Regions from separate parts of the Kineococcus haloalkalitolerans genome, predicted to be linked through region 3. Evidence: riboswitches for the same ligand, from Rfam matches in the RefSeq annotation. Region 3 holds a riboswitch; each other region holds the start of a gene.
The links. A riboswitch is a leader RNA that binds a small molecule or an ion and turns the genes downstream of it on or off. The one in region 3 is predicted to bind S-adenosylmethionine.

Region 1: it holds a riboswitch for S-adenosylmethionine, as region 3 does, so the genes downstream of both, ACRYMY_RS11075 (MFS transporter) here and ACRYMY_RS10740 (riboflavin kinase) in region 3, are expected to answer to the same signal.
Region 2: it holds a riboswitch for S-adenosylmethionine, as region 3 does, so the genes downstream of both, sfnG (dimethylsulfone monooxygenase SfnG) here and ACRYMY_RS10740 (riboflavin kinase) in region 3, are expected to answer to the same signal.
Region 4: it holds a riboswitch for S-adenosylmethionine, as region 3 does, so the genes downstream of both, ACRYMY_RS10170 (rhodanese-like domain-containing protein) here and ACRYMY_RS10740 (riboflavin kinase) in region 3, are expected to answer to the same signal.

What each region holds. Positions count from the first base shown of each region.
Region 1 covers NZ_JBJLSH010000024.1:17,825-21,161, forward strand. Annotated here, with positions in the region: gene ACRYMY_RS11070 (LLM class flavin-dependent oxidoreductase) at 1-69, opposite strand, end outside; gene ACRYMY_RS11075 (MFS transporter) at 66-1,412, opposite strand; SAM riboswitch class I at 1,406-1,494, opposite strand; gene ACRYMY_RS11080 (SpoIIE family protein phosphatase) at 1,603-3,337, shown strand, end outside.
Region 2 covers NZ_JBJLSH010000087.1:116-3,452, forward strand. Annotated here, with positions in the region: partial or broken gene ACRYMY_RS19365 (alpha/beta fold hydrolase) at 1-846, opposite strand, end outside; gene ACRYMY_RS19370 (DUF3017 domain-containing protein) at 919-1,221, shown strand; SAM riboswitch class I at 1,239-1,320, shown strand; gene sfnG (dimethylsulfone monooxygenase SfnG) at 1,326-2,480, shown strand; gene idi (isopentenyl-diphosphate Delta-isomerase) at 2,525-3,091, shown strand; gene ACRYMY_RS19385 (lysylphosphatidylglycerol synthase transmembrane domain-containing protein) at 3,141-3,337, shown strand, end outside.
Region 3 covers NZ_JBJLSH010000023.1:21,105-24,441, forward strand. Annotated here, with positions in the region: gene ACRYMY_RS10730 (VIT1/CCC1 transporter family protein) at 1-168, shown strand, start outside; gene ACRYMY_RS10735 (YitT family protein) at 297-941, shown strand; gene ACRYMY_RS10740 (riboflavin kinase) at 991-1,455, opposite strand; SAM riboswitch class IV at 1,485-1,596, opposite strand; gene ACRYMY_RS10745 (amylosucrase) at 1,652-3,337, shown strand, end outside.
Region 4 covers NZ_JBJLSH010000021.1:38,860-42,196, forward strand. Annotated here, with positions in the region: gene ACRYMY_RS10155 (class I SAM-dependent methyltransferase) at 1-287, shown strand, start outside; gene ACRYMY_RS10160 (class I SAM-dependent methyltransferase) at 284-1,138, shown strand; gene ACRYMY_RS10165 (GNAT family N-acetyltransferase) at 1,132-1,626, shown strand; SAM riboswitch class I at 1,672-1,758, shown strand; gene ACRYMY_RS10170 (rhodanese-like domain-containing protein) at 1,763-2,182, shown strand; gene ACRYMY_RS10175 (O-succinylhomoserine sulfhydrylase) at 2,179-3,337, shown strand, end outside.

The sequences.
Region 1 (3,337 bases), on a different contig from region 3:
GTGGCCCACGCAGGCCATGGCGAACGCGTTCAGCCGCAGCGGGCCGCGCCCGGCGGGGGTGGCGCTCACCGCTCGCTCCCGGCCAGCGGCGCGAACGCGGTCTCGCGGGCGGCGGCCGCCGAGACGGCCGTCAGCACCGCCAGCAGGCTCAGGTACCCGGCGACCAGCCACGGCGACCCGTCCCCGGCGGCCAGCAGCGCGGCGGCGATCAGCGGGGTCAGGCCGCCGCCGAGGACCGCGCCGATCGAGTAGCCCAGCGAGGCGCCGCTGTAGCGGGTGCGCTCGTCGAACTGCTCGGCGAAGAACGCGCCCTGCGACCCGTACATGCTGTCGTGGCCCAGGTTGACGGCCACGACGACGGCCGCGCCGATCAGCAGGCCCGCGCCGGTGTCGAGCAGCCAGAACGCCGGGACGGTGAACACGGCGGTCAGCACGGCGCCGAACAGGTACACCGGCTTGCGGCCCACCCGGTCCGACAGCCGGCCCCACAGCGGGGTCGCGGCCAGGCTCAGGACGGAGGCGACGAGGACCGCGAGCAGGCCCAGGTCGGCGCCGTCCTCGCGCACCTGGTTGGCCAGGTAGTTCAACGCGAACACCGTGTAGAGGACGTAGCCGCCGTTCTGCCCCAGCCGCATGCCCGTCGTCAGCAGGACGCCGCGCGGGTTGCGGCGCAGCACCTCCAGGACCGGCTGGCGGGCCACCTCCCCAGCCTCGCGCACCGCGCGGAACGCCGGCGACTCGGTGACCTTCAGCCGGATGAGCAGGCCGACGACGACGAGGACGGCGCTGACGAGGAACGGCACCCGCCAGCCCCAGGAGAAGAACTGCTCGTCGTCCAGCAGCGTGCGCGTCAGCCAGAAACCACCGCTGGCCAGCACCATGCCGGCCGCCGAGCCCATCTGCGGGACGGCGCCGTACAGGCCGCGCCGCCCCGGCGGGGCGTGCTCGACGGACAGCAGCACCGCGCCGCCCCACTCCCCGCCGGCGGAGAAGCCCTGCAGCAGCCGGGCGAGGGTCAGCAGCACGGGCGCCCACACGCCGATCTGCGCGTACGTCGGCAGCAGGCCGATGAGCGTGGTGGACACGCCCATGAGCAGCAGCGCCGCCACGAGGACGGCCTTGCGGCCCACCCGGTCGCCCAGGTGGCCGGCGACGGCGCCGCCCAGCGGGCGGGCCACGAAACCCACCGCGTAGGTGGCGAACGCCGCGACCGTGCCGGCCGCGGTGCTGGACTGCGGGAAGAACAGCGGGCCCAGGACGAGGGCGGCCGCCGTGCCGTAGAGGTAGTAGTCGTACCACTCGATCGTGGTGCCGACGAAGGAGCCGAGGGCCGCGCGGCGGCGCGCGACGTCGGGGGCGGGCAGGGCGCGCGAGGGCGCGGGGGCGGTGCTCACTGCGGGTGCGTCTCCCATCGGTCCTGGCGGTAGCACCGTCCCTCGCGGGTGGTTGCTGCGACGTCGACGAGCCAGGTCTCTCGGTCGCTCTGGATGGCCGCCGGGAACGCTAGGCCATCGCCTCCGGAGCGCGCAACGCGCCCGCCCCGTCACGGCGCGTCGCACCGGGGCTGTTGCGGCGGCGCGGGCGCGGCGGGAGGCTCGCGCCGTGCACAGCGGGGGCGACGTCGGCGCCGAGGAGGCCCTCGCGCTGTTCCGCGCCACCGCCGACAGCGTCGACCTGACGATCTGGACGACCGACGCGGCCGGGCGCTGCACGTTCGTCAACCGCGCCTGCCTGGAGTTCTTCGGCACCACGCCGGAGCGGATGGCCGGGACGTCGTGGCGCTCGATCTGCCACCCGGACGACGCCGACGCCTACCTGCGCGCGTTCGACGAGGCGACCGCGCAGCGGCGCGGGTTCCGCGCGCAGGTGCGGGTCCGGCGCGCCGACGGGCAGTGGCGCTGGATCGAGACGCAGGCGGCGCCCCGCTGGTCCGCCGACGGCGTCTTCCTCGGCCTGACGGGCGCCAACCCCGACGTGACCGACCACCGCCGCCGCGAGGAGGCCGCGGCCGTGCTGGCCGCCGTCGGGGAGGACTTCGCGCGCGAGGCGTCCGGGCTGGCGGCGCTGCGCGGCATCGCGCGCCGCGTCGCCGCCCACACCGGCGCCGCCCGCGTCACCGCGTGGGCGGTGGAGCCGGACGGCGGCGCGGCGGCCGGGGCCCCGCTGGAGGTGGTGGCGGACGAGCCCGGTGACGGGACGCACCGCGGGCCCGGCGCCGACCCGCCGGGCGCCGCCCTCGCCGCGCGGCTGCGCGCGGGCCAGGTGCTCGTCGAGGACGGTGACGTCCTCGTGCCGTTCGTCACGGGCGGGCGGTGGGTGTTCCTGCTGCGGGTGCGGGACGCGCCCGGGCGGCGCTGGCGCGCGGACGAGCTGGACCTGCTGGCCGACGTCGTGCCGCGCGCCTACCTGTGCCTGGTGCGCGAGCGCGAGGAGCGCGCCGTCCGCGAGCGGTACGCGCGCGCCCGCGAGGTGGCCCGGCAGCTGCAGCGGGCGCTGCTGCCGGCGAGCCTGCCGGTGCTGCCGCGCGCGGAGACGGCCGCCCGCTACCTCGTCGCCGGCGGGGACGGCGCCCGCGCCGGCGGCGACTGGTTCAGCGCCCTGGTCCGGCCGGACGGGCGGCTGGCGCTGGTCGTCGGCGACGTCGTCGGGCACGGCGTGGCCGCCTCGGCCGTCATGGGGCAGCTGCGCGCCGTGCTGGAGCAGCGCCTGGCCGACGGCGACGCGCTGCCGGTCGCGCTGGCCGCGCTGGCGCGCGCCGCCGCCCGGGTGCCGGGGGCGTCGGCGGCCACGGTGTGCGCGGCGGTGCTCGACCCCGCGACGGGCGAGGTGGAGCACGCCGTGCTGGGCCACCCGCCGCCGCTCGTGGCGGGCCCGGGCGGGGTCCGCCGGCTGCCCGCGACCGGCGCGGCCCCGCTGACGTCCTCGCTGACGGCCCCCGGCGCGCTGCCGCCCACGGCCGTGGACCGGCTCGGGCCGGGCGAGCTGCTCCTGCTGCACACCGACGGGCTCGTCGAGCGGCGCGGCACGCCCCTGCCGCAGCGCCTGCGGGCCCTGGCGGACGCCGCCGCGCGCGCGGCCGCCCCGCCCGGGCGAGCGGCCGGTGCCGTCGTCGACGACGTGGTCACCGCCCTGCTCGACGGCGCGGTCCAGGACGACGCGACGGTGCTCGCGGTGCGCCCGCGCCCGCCCGTGGCCCCGCTGCGGTGCGGCGGGCCGGCGCTGCCGTCGTCGGTGCGCCGGCTGCGGCGGGAGGTGGCGGCCTGGCTGGAGGCGGCCGGTGCGGGGTCGCGGGACCGGCGGCTGCTGGCGCTGGCCGCCGGGGAGGCCGTCACCAACG
Region 2 (3,337 bases), on a different contig from region 3:
CGCGTGCCGCTCGGGCAGCCAGTGCCCGCCGTCCACCGAGCGGTGCCGGTAGGCCCCGCGCACGTGCGCGCCCGTCCCGGCGACCGCGGAGCGGGCGAAGAACGGGTCGCGCGCGCCGGAGACGAACGTCACGGGCACCTCGGCGGGCACCGGGCCGGTCGGCCGGCCCGCCCACGGCAGCGCCCGGTACCAGCCCAGCCACGTCGTCAGCGCCCCCGGCTCGGCCGCGCGCACCGCGTACCGCTCCGCGTGCGCCGGCGGCAGCCCCGTGGCCTCCAGCCGCCGCCGCAGCCGCTGCCCGCCCAGCAGCGCCTCCGGCACGCGCGGCAGCTGGAAGAACCCCACGTACGACGAGCGCGCCACCTGCGCGGGGCTGCGGCCCGGCAGGCCCGCCGGGTGCGGCGTGGACACCGCCGTCAGCGACGCCACCCGGTCCGGGTGGTGGGCCGCCACCCGCCAGGCGACCGCCCCTCCCCAGTCGTGCCCGACCAGGTGGCAGCGGCGCGCGCCCACCGCGTCCAGCAGCGCCAGGACGTCGGCGACCAGCTCGTCCAGCGCGTAGGCGCGCCGGCCCGGCGGGCGCGCGCCGGGGGAGTACCCGCGCTGGTCCGGGCGCAGCACCCGCAGCCCGTGCGGCACGAGCAGCCCGGCCACCTCCGTCCACGACGTGCGGTCGGCGGGGAAGCCGTGCAGGCACACCACCGGCTCGTGGCCGGGCCCGCTCGCGGGTCCGGCCGCCGGCCCTCCCACCGGTCCCGAGTCGTCCACGTCGAAGACCAGCCGCCCGGCCGCGCCCGTGCGCTCGTACCGCTCCAGCCGGCCGTCCCCGGCGCCCCGCCCGCTCACCCGACCACCCTCGCCCGCGGCCGCCGGGCGCGCACCCGGGCCCGCGCGCGCCCGGCTCGGTAGGGTCGCGCCGTGCCGCAGCGGACCCCACAGACCGCCGCCGCGGGCACCCCCCGGCGCCCCGGCGCCGCCGTGCTGGGCGCCCTCGTCGCCGGTGCCGCCCTCGCGCTGCTCGTGACCGTCGTCGCCGGCGCCACCGCCGGCGGGATCGTCCTGGCCGCCGACCTGGCCCTGGCCGCCGTCCTGCGCCTGGTCCTGCCCGTGCGGGTCGCCGGGGCGCTGGCCGTGCGCTCGCGCGCCGTGGACGTCGCCGTCCTGCTGGTCCTGGCCGCCGGCTGCGCCGGGCTCGCCTGGTTGCTCCCGTACGCCCGCTGACGCGGGTACGCTCTCCGGGACCATCCAGAGCGACCGAGAGACCTGGCTCGTCGACGTCGCAGCAACCCCGTGGGGTGCTACCGCCAGGACCGATGGGAGTGAGCATGTCCGTCAGCCCTGCCCCCGCGCCCGTGAAGTTCGCGTACTGGGTGCCCAACGTCTCCGGCGGCCTCGTCGTCTCCACGATCGAGCAGCGCACCAGCCACGACCCCGCCTACAACGTCGAGGTCGCCCGCGCCGCCGAGCGCGCCGGGTTCGAGTACGCCCTCACCCAGGTGCGCTACCTCGCCTCCTACGGCGCCGACGCCCAGCACGAATCCACCTCCTTCTCCCTGGCGCTGCTGCTGGCCACCCAGCGGCTGAAGGTCATCGCGGCCGTGCACCCGTACTTCTGGCACCCCGGCGTGCTCGCCAAGTTCGCCGCCACCGCCCAGGACCTCACCGGCGGCCGTCTGGCCCTGAACGTCGTCTCCGGCTGGTTCAAGGACGAGGCCGTGCAGCTCGGCGTCGACTGGCCCGAGCACGACGAGCGCTACCGGCAGTCCGAGGAGTTCATCCGCCTGCTGCGCGGGGTGTGGTCGCAGGACGGCTACTCGCAGCAGGGGGACTACTTCTCCGCCCGCGACATCACCTTCCGCCCGCAGCCGGCCGTGCAGCCGGAGCTGTTCCAGGGCGGCAACTCCACCGCCGCGCAGGCCATGGCCGGGCGGGTCAGCGACTGGTACTTCATGAACGGCAAGTCCGTCGCCGGCGCCGCGGAGCAGGTGCGCGACGTGCGGGCGCAGGCGGCCCTGGCCGGCCGCTCGATCCGCTTCGGGCTCAACGGCTTCGCCGTCGTCCGCGACACCCGCGAGGAGGCCGTCGCCGTCCTGGAGGAGATCGTCGACAAGGCCGACGCCACCAAGGTGGAGGGCTTCCGCGCCGCCGTGCAGGAGGCCGGCAACGCCACGCGGGACCGCAAGGGCATGTGGGCGGACAGCGAGTTCCGCGACCTCGTGCAGTACAACGACGGCTTCCGCACCGGCCTCGTCGGCACCCCCGACGAGGTCGCCCGCCGCGTCCTGGCCTACCGCCTCGTCGGCGTCGACCTGCTCCTGCTGGGGTTCCTGCACGTGCGCGAGGACGTCGAGGCGTGGGGCGAGCTCGTCGTCCCCCGCGTGCGCGAGCTCGAGCAGCGCCTCGTCGACGGCGAGGACCTGCAGCTGGGCGCCGAGCTGGACGAGGCCGTGCGCACGGCCACCGAGCCGGTCCCCGCCTGAGCGCCTCCTCGCGCGGACGGCGCCGCGCCACGTACGGTGCCCCGGTGAGCGCGACCACCGGGACCACCGACGTGGCGGGCACCGCCGCCGCCGAGCTCGTCGTCCTCCTCGCCGAGGACGGCACGCCGTGCGGCACCGCCCCCAAGGCGGAGGTCCACCACGCCGACACCCCCCTGCACCTGGCGTTCTCCTGCTGGGTGCTCGACGGGGCCGGCCGCACGCTGCTCACCCGGCGCGCCGACGCCAAGAAGACCTGGCCCGGGGTGTGGACGAACTCCTTCTGCGGCCACCCCGGCCCCGGGGAGAGCCCCGCCGAGGCGGTGCTGCGCCGCGCCGGGGACGAGCTGGGCGCCGACGTCACCGGCGTGGCCGCCGCCCTGCCCGACTTCCGCTACCGCGCCGTCATGGCCGACGGGACGGTGGAGAACGAGGTGTGCCCCGTCTTCACCGCCGCCCTGGCCGACCCCGGCTCGCCGCTGGCGCCCTCCCCGCTGGAGGTCGGCGACTGGCGCTGGGTCGACGTCGACGAGCTGCGCGCGCAGGTCGCCCGCGACCCGCGCCCGTTCAGCCCGTGGATGCTGCTGCAGCTGCCGCAGCTGCGCCTGCCGTGACGGCGCGCCCCGCCCGCCCGGTCCCGCCCGCACCACCCGCCCGCACCCGGTGACGCGCCGCCGCCTGGCCACGGCCGCCGGGCGCCTGCTGCTCCTCGCCGTCACCGTCGCGGCCGTCGTCGTCCTGGCCCGCACCGTCGACGGCGCCGACCTGGCGCGGCGGCTGCGCGAGGCCGACCCCCGCTGGGTGGCCGCCGCTGCCCTCGCCTCGGTGGTGCCGATCGCCGGCAACGTCGCCTCGATGAC
Region 3 (3,337 bases):
CCGGCCTGCTCCGCCGCGGTCCTGCTCGCGCTCGCCGTCACCGGCCTCGTCAGCGCCCGCCTCGGCGGCGCCGACCCGCGCCGGGCCGTGCTGCGCACCACCGGCGGGGGAGCCGTCGCCATGCTCGTCACCTACGGGACCGGCTCGCTGCTCGGCACCGCCCTCTGACGCCCGCTGGGCCCTGCGGGGTGGGTCCGGTGGGCACTCTGCCGCTGGAACGACGTCCTGCTGGACGATCTGCCCGTCCGGACCAGTCCCGCTTGCGCACCGGTACCCGGCGTCGCGACGCTGCGCGGGTGACGACGACCGGACCGGCCGCGACCCGGCCACCCACCGCGGCGGCCGCGCCGCTGCCCCACTCCCGCGCCGAGGACGTGGCGGGCCTGCTCGTCGGGACCTTCCTGGCCTCCCTGGGGCTGCACCTGCTGCACGCGGCCTCGGCCGTCACCGGCGGCACCGCCGGGCTCGCCCTGCTCCTCGGCTACGCGGCCGGTCTGCCCTTCGGCGTCCTGTTCCCGCTGGTGAACCTGCCGTTCGTCGTGCTCGCCGTGCGGGTCAAGGGCTGGGCCTTCACGCTGCGCTCTGCGCTCGCCGTCGCGGCGGTGTCCCTGCTCAGCCCCCTGCAGGCGGCCTGCCTGCCGGACCTGCGGATCGACCCCGTCTACGCGGTGCTGGCCGGCAACCTCGTGGCCGGCACGGGGCTGCTCGTGCTGTTCCGCCACCGCGCCAGCCTCGGCGGGTTCGGCGTCCTGGCGCTGGTGCTGCAGGAACGGCTCGGCTGGCGGGCCGGCTACGTGCAGATGGTGCTGGACGTCGCCGTGGTCACCGCGTCCGTGGCGGTCGTCGGCCCGGCGGTGGCCGCGCTGTCGGCCGCGGGCGCGGTCGTGCTCAACCTCGTGCTGGCGATGAACCACCGCCCGGGCCGCTACACGGGCAGCTGACCCGGTCGGTGCACGGGCAGTCGACCCCGGTCGGGGAGCGGGTGCGCCCTCAGCCGCCCAGGCCGGCCCGCAGCGCCCACGCGCGGGTGGCGGCCACGTCCAGGCGCAGCTGCTCCACGAGCTCGCTGGAGCCGGCGTAGCGGCGCTGCGGGCGCAGCCGCTCGTGCAGGCGCACCAGCACGGTGCGCTCGTACAGGTCGCCGTCGAAGTCGAGCAGGTGCGCCTCCAGCAGCCGCTGCCCGTCCCGGCCGTAGTAGGTCGGGCGGTGGCCCACCGACACGGCGGCCACGTGCACCGGCCCGCCGGTAGCCGGGTCCACCTGCACCGTGCCGGCCCACACGCCGTCGCGCAGCCCGTGCTCGGGCACCGCGACGTTCGCCGTCGGGAACCCCAGCAGCCGCCCGCGCTCGTCGCCGTGCTCGACCACGCCCTCCACGTGCAGCAGGGCGGGCGCGTCGCGCAGGCGGTGCTGCGCCGGCAGGCGGGTGGTCAGGGCGCTGGGGCGTTCGGGCACGAGGACCTGCTTCCGGGCCGGGCTCCGCGGAGCCGCGCTTGCCGGGCGCCCACCGCCCGGCCGGGTCGTCACCTGGAGCACCCCACCGCGGTGGAGGGTTGCCGGGCAGCCAGCCAGGGCTTCACGCTGCCGCTCTTGACCTGCGGTCACGGTAGGAAGGGGTCCTGGACGTGTCAACAGCAGCGCGGGGGGACGGATGACCGGGACGACGACGACCGGCGGTGCGGGCGGCGCGCCGTGGGAGGTGCCCGCCGGGCTGCTGGACGGGCTGCTGGACGGGCTGCCGCCCGCGCGCCGCGAGGTGTTCGCCCTGCGGGTGGAGCGCTGGTGGGAGGACCTGCGCAGCGGCCTGGCCGGTCTGCACGCGCCGGACGTCGCCGACGACCTGGCGGCCCGGCTGCTGCGCCTGGCCGCCGGGGCGTGCGCCCGCCGGCCCGACGACCTGCACCGCCTGGACCAGGCCCGCACCCTGCGCCCCGACTGGTTCCAGTCCCCGCGCGCCGTCGGGTACGCCGCCTACACCGAGCGGTTCGCGGGCACCCTGGCCGGCGTGGCCGGCCGGCTGGACCACCTCGAGGACCTCGGGGTCACCTACCTGCACCTCATGCCCCTGCTGCGCCCGCGCGAGGGCGACAGCGACGGCGGCTACGCCGTGGCCGACTACCGCGCCGTGCGCGAGGACCTGGGCGACGTGGAGGACCTGCGCGAGCTGGCCACCGCCCTGCGCGCGCGCGGCACCAGCCTCGTCCTGGACCTCGTGCTCAACCACGTCGCCCGCGAGCACGAGTGGGCCCGCGCGGCGCGCGCCGGCGACGAGCGCTACCGCCGCTACTTCCACGTCTTCGACGACCGGACCCTGCCTGACGCCCACGAGCGCACGCTGCCGGAGGTGTTCCCCGACTTCGCCCCCGGGAGCTTCACCTTCGACGACGAGCTCGGCGGCTGGGTGTGGACGACGTTCAACTCCTTCCAGTGGGACCTGGACTGGTCGAACCCCGAGGTCCTCGCCGAGTTCGCCTCGATCGTGCTGTTCCTGGCCGAGCTCGGGGTGGAGGTGCTGCGCCTGGACGCGGTGGCGTTCCTGTGGAAGCGGATGGGCACGAACTGCCAGAACCAGCCCGAGGTGCACTCCGTGGTGCAGGTGCTGCGCGCGCTGACCCGCATCGCCTGCCCCGCGGTGCTGCTGAAGGCCGAGGCGATCGTCGCGCCCGACGACCTGGTCCACTACCTCGGCCGCGGCCGCCACCACGGCCGCGTCAGCGACCTGGCGTACCACAACACGCTCATGGTGCAGGTGTGGTCGTCGCTGGCCGCGCAGGACGTGCGGCTGGCCGCGCAGGCGCTGCGGGCGCTGCCCACCGTGCCGACGACGACCGCGTGGATCACGTACGCGCGCTGCCACGACGACATCGGCTGGGCCGTCTCCGACGCCGACGCCGCGGCGGTCGGGCTCGACGGGCACGCCCACCGCTCGTTCCTGTCCGACTGGTACTCCGGCGCCTTCGAGGGGTCCACCGCGCGCGGCCTGGTGTTCCAGGAGAACCCGGCGACGGGGGACCGGCGGATCAGCGGCACGTGCGCGGACCTGGTGGGGCTGACCGCGGCCCGCGAGGCGCTGGCCGCCGGGACGGGGGACCCGCGGGTGCACGCGGAGCTGGAGGCGGAGGTGGACGCGGCGCTGGCCCGGCACCTGCTGGCCCACGCCGTCGTCTTCGCCTGGGGCGGCATCCCGGTGGTGTGGTCCGGCGACGAGGTCGCCGCGCCCGGCGACCCGGACTGGGCCGCCGACCCGGCGCACGCCGCCGACAACCGGTGGGCGCACCGGCCGCGGCTGGACGAGCGGGACCTGGGGGCCGCCCGGGACCCCGCGTCGGTGCCGGGG
Region 4 (3,337 bases), on a different contig from region 3:
TGCTGCACCTGCGCGGCAGCGTCGCGCGCGCCGAGGCCGACGTCGCCGCGCTGACCAGCTCGCTGCGCCCCGGTGGGCACCTGTCGCTGACGGTGCCGCCGCCGGCGTCCGGGCCGTCCGGGTCCTCCGGGTCCCCGGGGTCCACCGGGTCGTCGGGGTCCTCGCCGGGGCACCTGCACCTGGCCGCCGACCTGCTGGCGGCTGCCGTGGTCGCCGCCGGCGGCGCGGTGGCGCACCGGGCCGTGGACGCGGACGGGAACCTCCACCTCGTCGGCAGGCGGCGGTGAGCGAGCCGCCGCACCCGGAGGAGGCCGCGGTCGCCTGGCGCAGCGCCCCGTGGGGCCGGCTGCGCCACACGCTCGTCGAGCACACGCTGGCGGTCGTCTGCCGCACCGTCTCCGGCCGACCGCTGCGCGTCCTGGACGTCGGCTGCGGCGACGGCAGCGACGCGGTGGCCCTGGCGCACGGCGGCGCCGAGGTCACCGCCCTCGACTCCGCGCCGCTGGTGCTGGAGCGCGCCCGCGCCGCCGCCCACCGCGCGGGCGTGGCCGAGCGGGTGCGCACGGTCGAGGCCGACCTCGGTGACGTGGTGGCGCTGACGGCGCTGACCGGCGGCGGGGGCGGCACGTTCGACCTCGTCCTGTGCCACGACGTGCTGCAGCACCGCCCCGGGGCGGGCTCCTCGGCGGACCTGGCGGCGGACGTGGCCGCGCTGGCCTCCCGGGTCCGCCCGGGCGGGTGCCTGTCCGTGCTGGGCCCCGGCTCGGCCGCCGCCGCGCTGCGGGCGGCGGTGCGCGAGGACGACCTGCGCGGCGCGCGGCGCCTGCTGGCGGGGGAGGGCCCCGCGGGGGAGGACGCCGGCGCGCCGCTGCCCGCCGACCGGGTCGAGGAGGCCCTCGCCGCGGCCGGGACGCCCGTGGAGTTCCGCTTCGGGGTGCGCGTGGTCACCGACCTGCTGCCCGACGCCCGCAAGGGCGAGCGCGGGTACTACGAGGACCTGCTGGAGCTCGAGCGGGCGCTGTGCGAGCGCCCCGAGCTGGTGGCGGTGGCGCGCAGCTGGCAGCTGGTCGGCCGGCGCCGCCCGCCCCGCCGCCGCGCGGGCACCGGCGGTCGACTGGCTACCCTCCCGGGGTGCTGATCCGCGACCTGACCGAGGACGACTGGCCGCGGGTGTGGCCCTTCTTCGACGAGATCGTCGCCGAGGGGGAGACGTACGCCCTGCCCGGCGGCCTGATCTCCGAGGCGGCGCGCGAGCTGTGGGTGCAGCCGCCGCCGTGGCGGGTCGTCGTGGCCGTGGACGAGGACGGCACCGTCCTGGGCACGGCCAAGAGCGGCCCGAACCGGCCCGGCCGGGGCGCGCACGTCGCGACGGCCAGCTTCATGGTGTCCCCGGCGGCGCGCGGGCGGGGTGTGGGGCGCGCCCTCGGCGAGCACGTCGTGGCCGCGGCGGCCGCCGACGGGTACCGCGCGATGCAGTTCAACGCCGTCGTGGAGACGAACACGGCCGCCGTGGCGCTGTGGCGCTCCCTCGGCTTCGCGGTCCTGGCCACGGTGCCGGAGGCCTTCGACCACCCCGAGCACGGGCTGGTCGGCCTGCACGTCATGCACCGCCGGCTGGGCCGGTAGCGCGCCGGGAACCCGTGCGGCAGCCCGCGGCGGGCTAGGGTGGCCGGACCATCCAGAGCGGCCGAGAGACCTGGCTCGACGACGCCGCAGCAACCCCTCCGAGCGGGGTGCTCACGCCGGGACCGATGGAGGAGACGTGCCGTACGCCGGGGACCTCACGCCGAGGGACGCCTACGACCTGCTGCGCGAGGACGCCACGGCCGTCCTCGTCGACGTGCGCACCGAGGCGGAGCACCGCTTCGTCGGGGTGCCGGACCTGTCGGGCCTGCGGCGGGAACCGGTGCTGGTCTCCTGGTCGCCGGTGCCCGGCGAACCGCCGGGGCGCACGTTCCTGCAGCAGCTGGCCGCCGCCGGCGTGGCCGCCGACCACGAGGGCCCCGTGGTGTTCCTGTGCCGCTCGGGCGTGCGCTCGGTCGCCGCGGCGGAGGCCGCGACCGCCGCGGGGTTCGGCCGGGCCCTCAACGTCCTCGACGGTTTCGAGGGGCCGCTGGACGAGCACGGGCACCGCGGGGGCGCGGGCTGGCGCGCCGACGGCCTGCCGTGGCGGCAGTCGTGAGCGCGGACGGGGGAGCGGCCGGGGACGGCGGCGCGCGCCGCCCGCTGCGCCCGGACACGCTGGCCGTGCGCGGCGGCCTGGCCCGCTCGGGGTTCGAGGAGACGGCCGAGGCCCTCTACCTCACCAGCGGGTACGTGTACGAGTCGGCCGCCGCTGCCGAGGCCGCGTTCACGGGCGAGGTCGACCGCTACGTCTACTCCCGCTACGGCAACCCCACGAACTCCGTGTTCACCGAGCGGCTGCGGCTGCTGGAGGGCGCGGCCGCGTGCGCGGCCACGTCGAGCGGGATGTCGGCGGTGTTCACGACGCTGGCGGCGCTGCTGGGCGCGGGCGACCGGGTCGTGGCCGCCCGCAGCCTGTTCGGCTCCTGCTTCGTCGTGCTCGACGAGTTCCTGCCCCGCTGGGGCGTGAGCACGGAGTTCGTCGACGGCGAGGACCTGGAGCAGTGGGAGCGGGCCCTGTCCACGCCCGCGCAGGCGGTGTTCTTCGAGACGCCGGCGAACCCGGTGCAGTCCCTCGTGGACGTCGAGCGCGTCAGCGAGCTGGCGCACGCCGCCGGCGCGGTGGTCGTGGTGGACAACGCGTTCGCCAGCCCGGTGGCGCAGCGGCCGCTGGACCTGGGCGCCGACGTCGTCGTGTACTCGGGCACCAAGCACATCGACGGGCAGGGCCGCGTCCTGGGCGGCGCCGTGCTCGGCAGCGAGGAGTTCCTGGGCGGGCGGTTCAAGGAGCTCACCCGGCACACCGGTCCCTCGCTCAGCCCGTTCAACGCCTGGGTGCTGGCCAAGGGCCTGGAGACGCTGGGGCTGCGCGTGCGGCACTCGGCGGCGACCGCCCTGCGGCTGGCCGAGCACCTCGAGCGCCACCCCGCGGTGCGCTGGGTGCGCTACCCGACGCTGGACTCGCACCCGCAGGTGGAGCTGGCACGGCGGCAGATGCGGCTGGGCGGCACCGTCGTCACGTTCGAGGTCGACGCGCCGCACGGGCGCGCGAAGGAGCGCGCGTTCGAGGTGCTGGACGCGCTGCGCGTGGTCGACATCTCCAACAACCTCGGCGACGCGAAGTCGCTGGCGACGCACCCGGCGACGACGACGCACCGCCGCCTGGGCGAGCAGGGGCGCGCGGCGATCGGCCTGACCGACGGCGTGCTGCGGC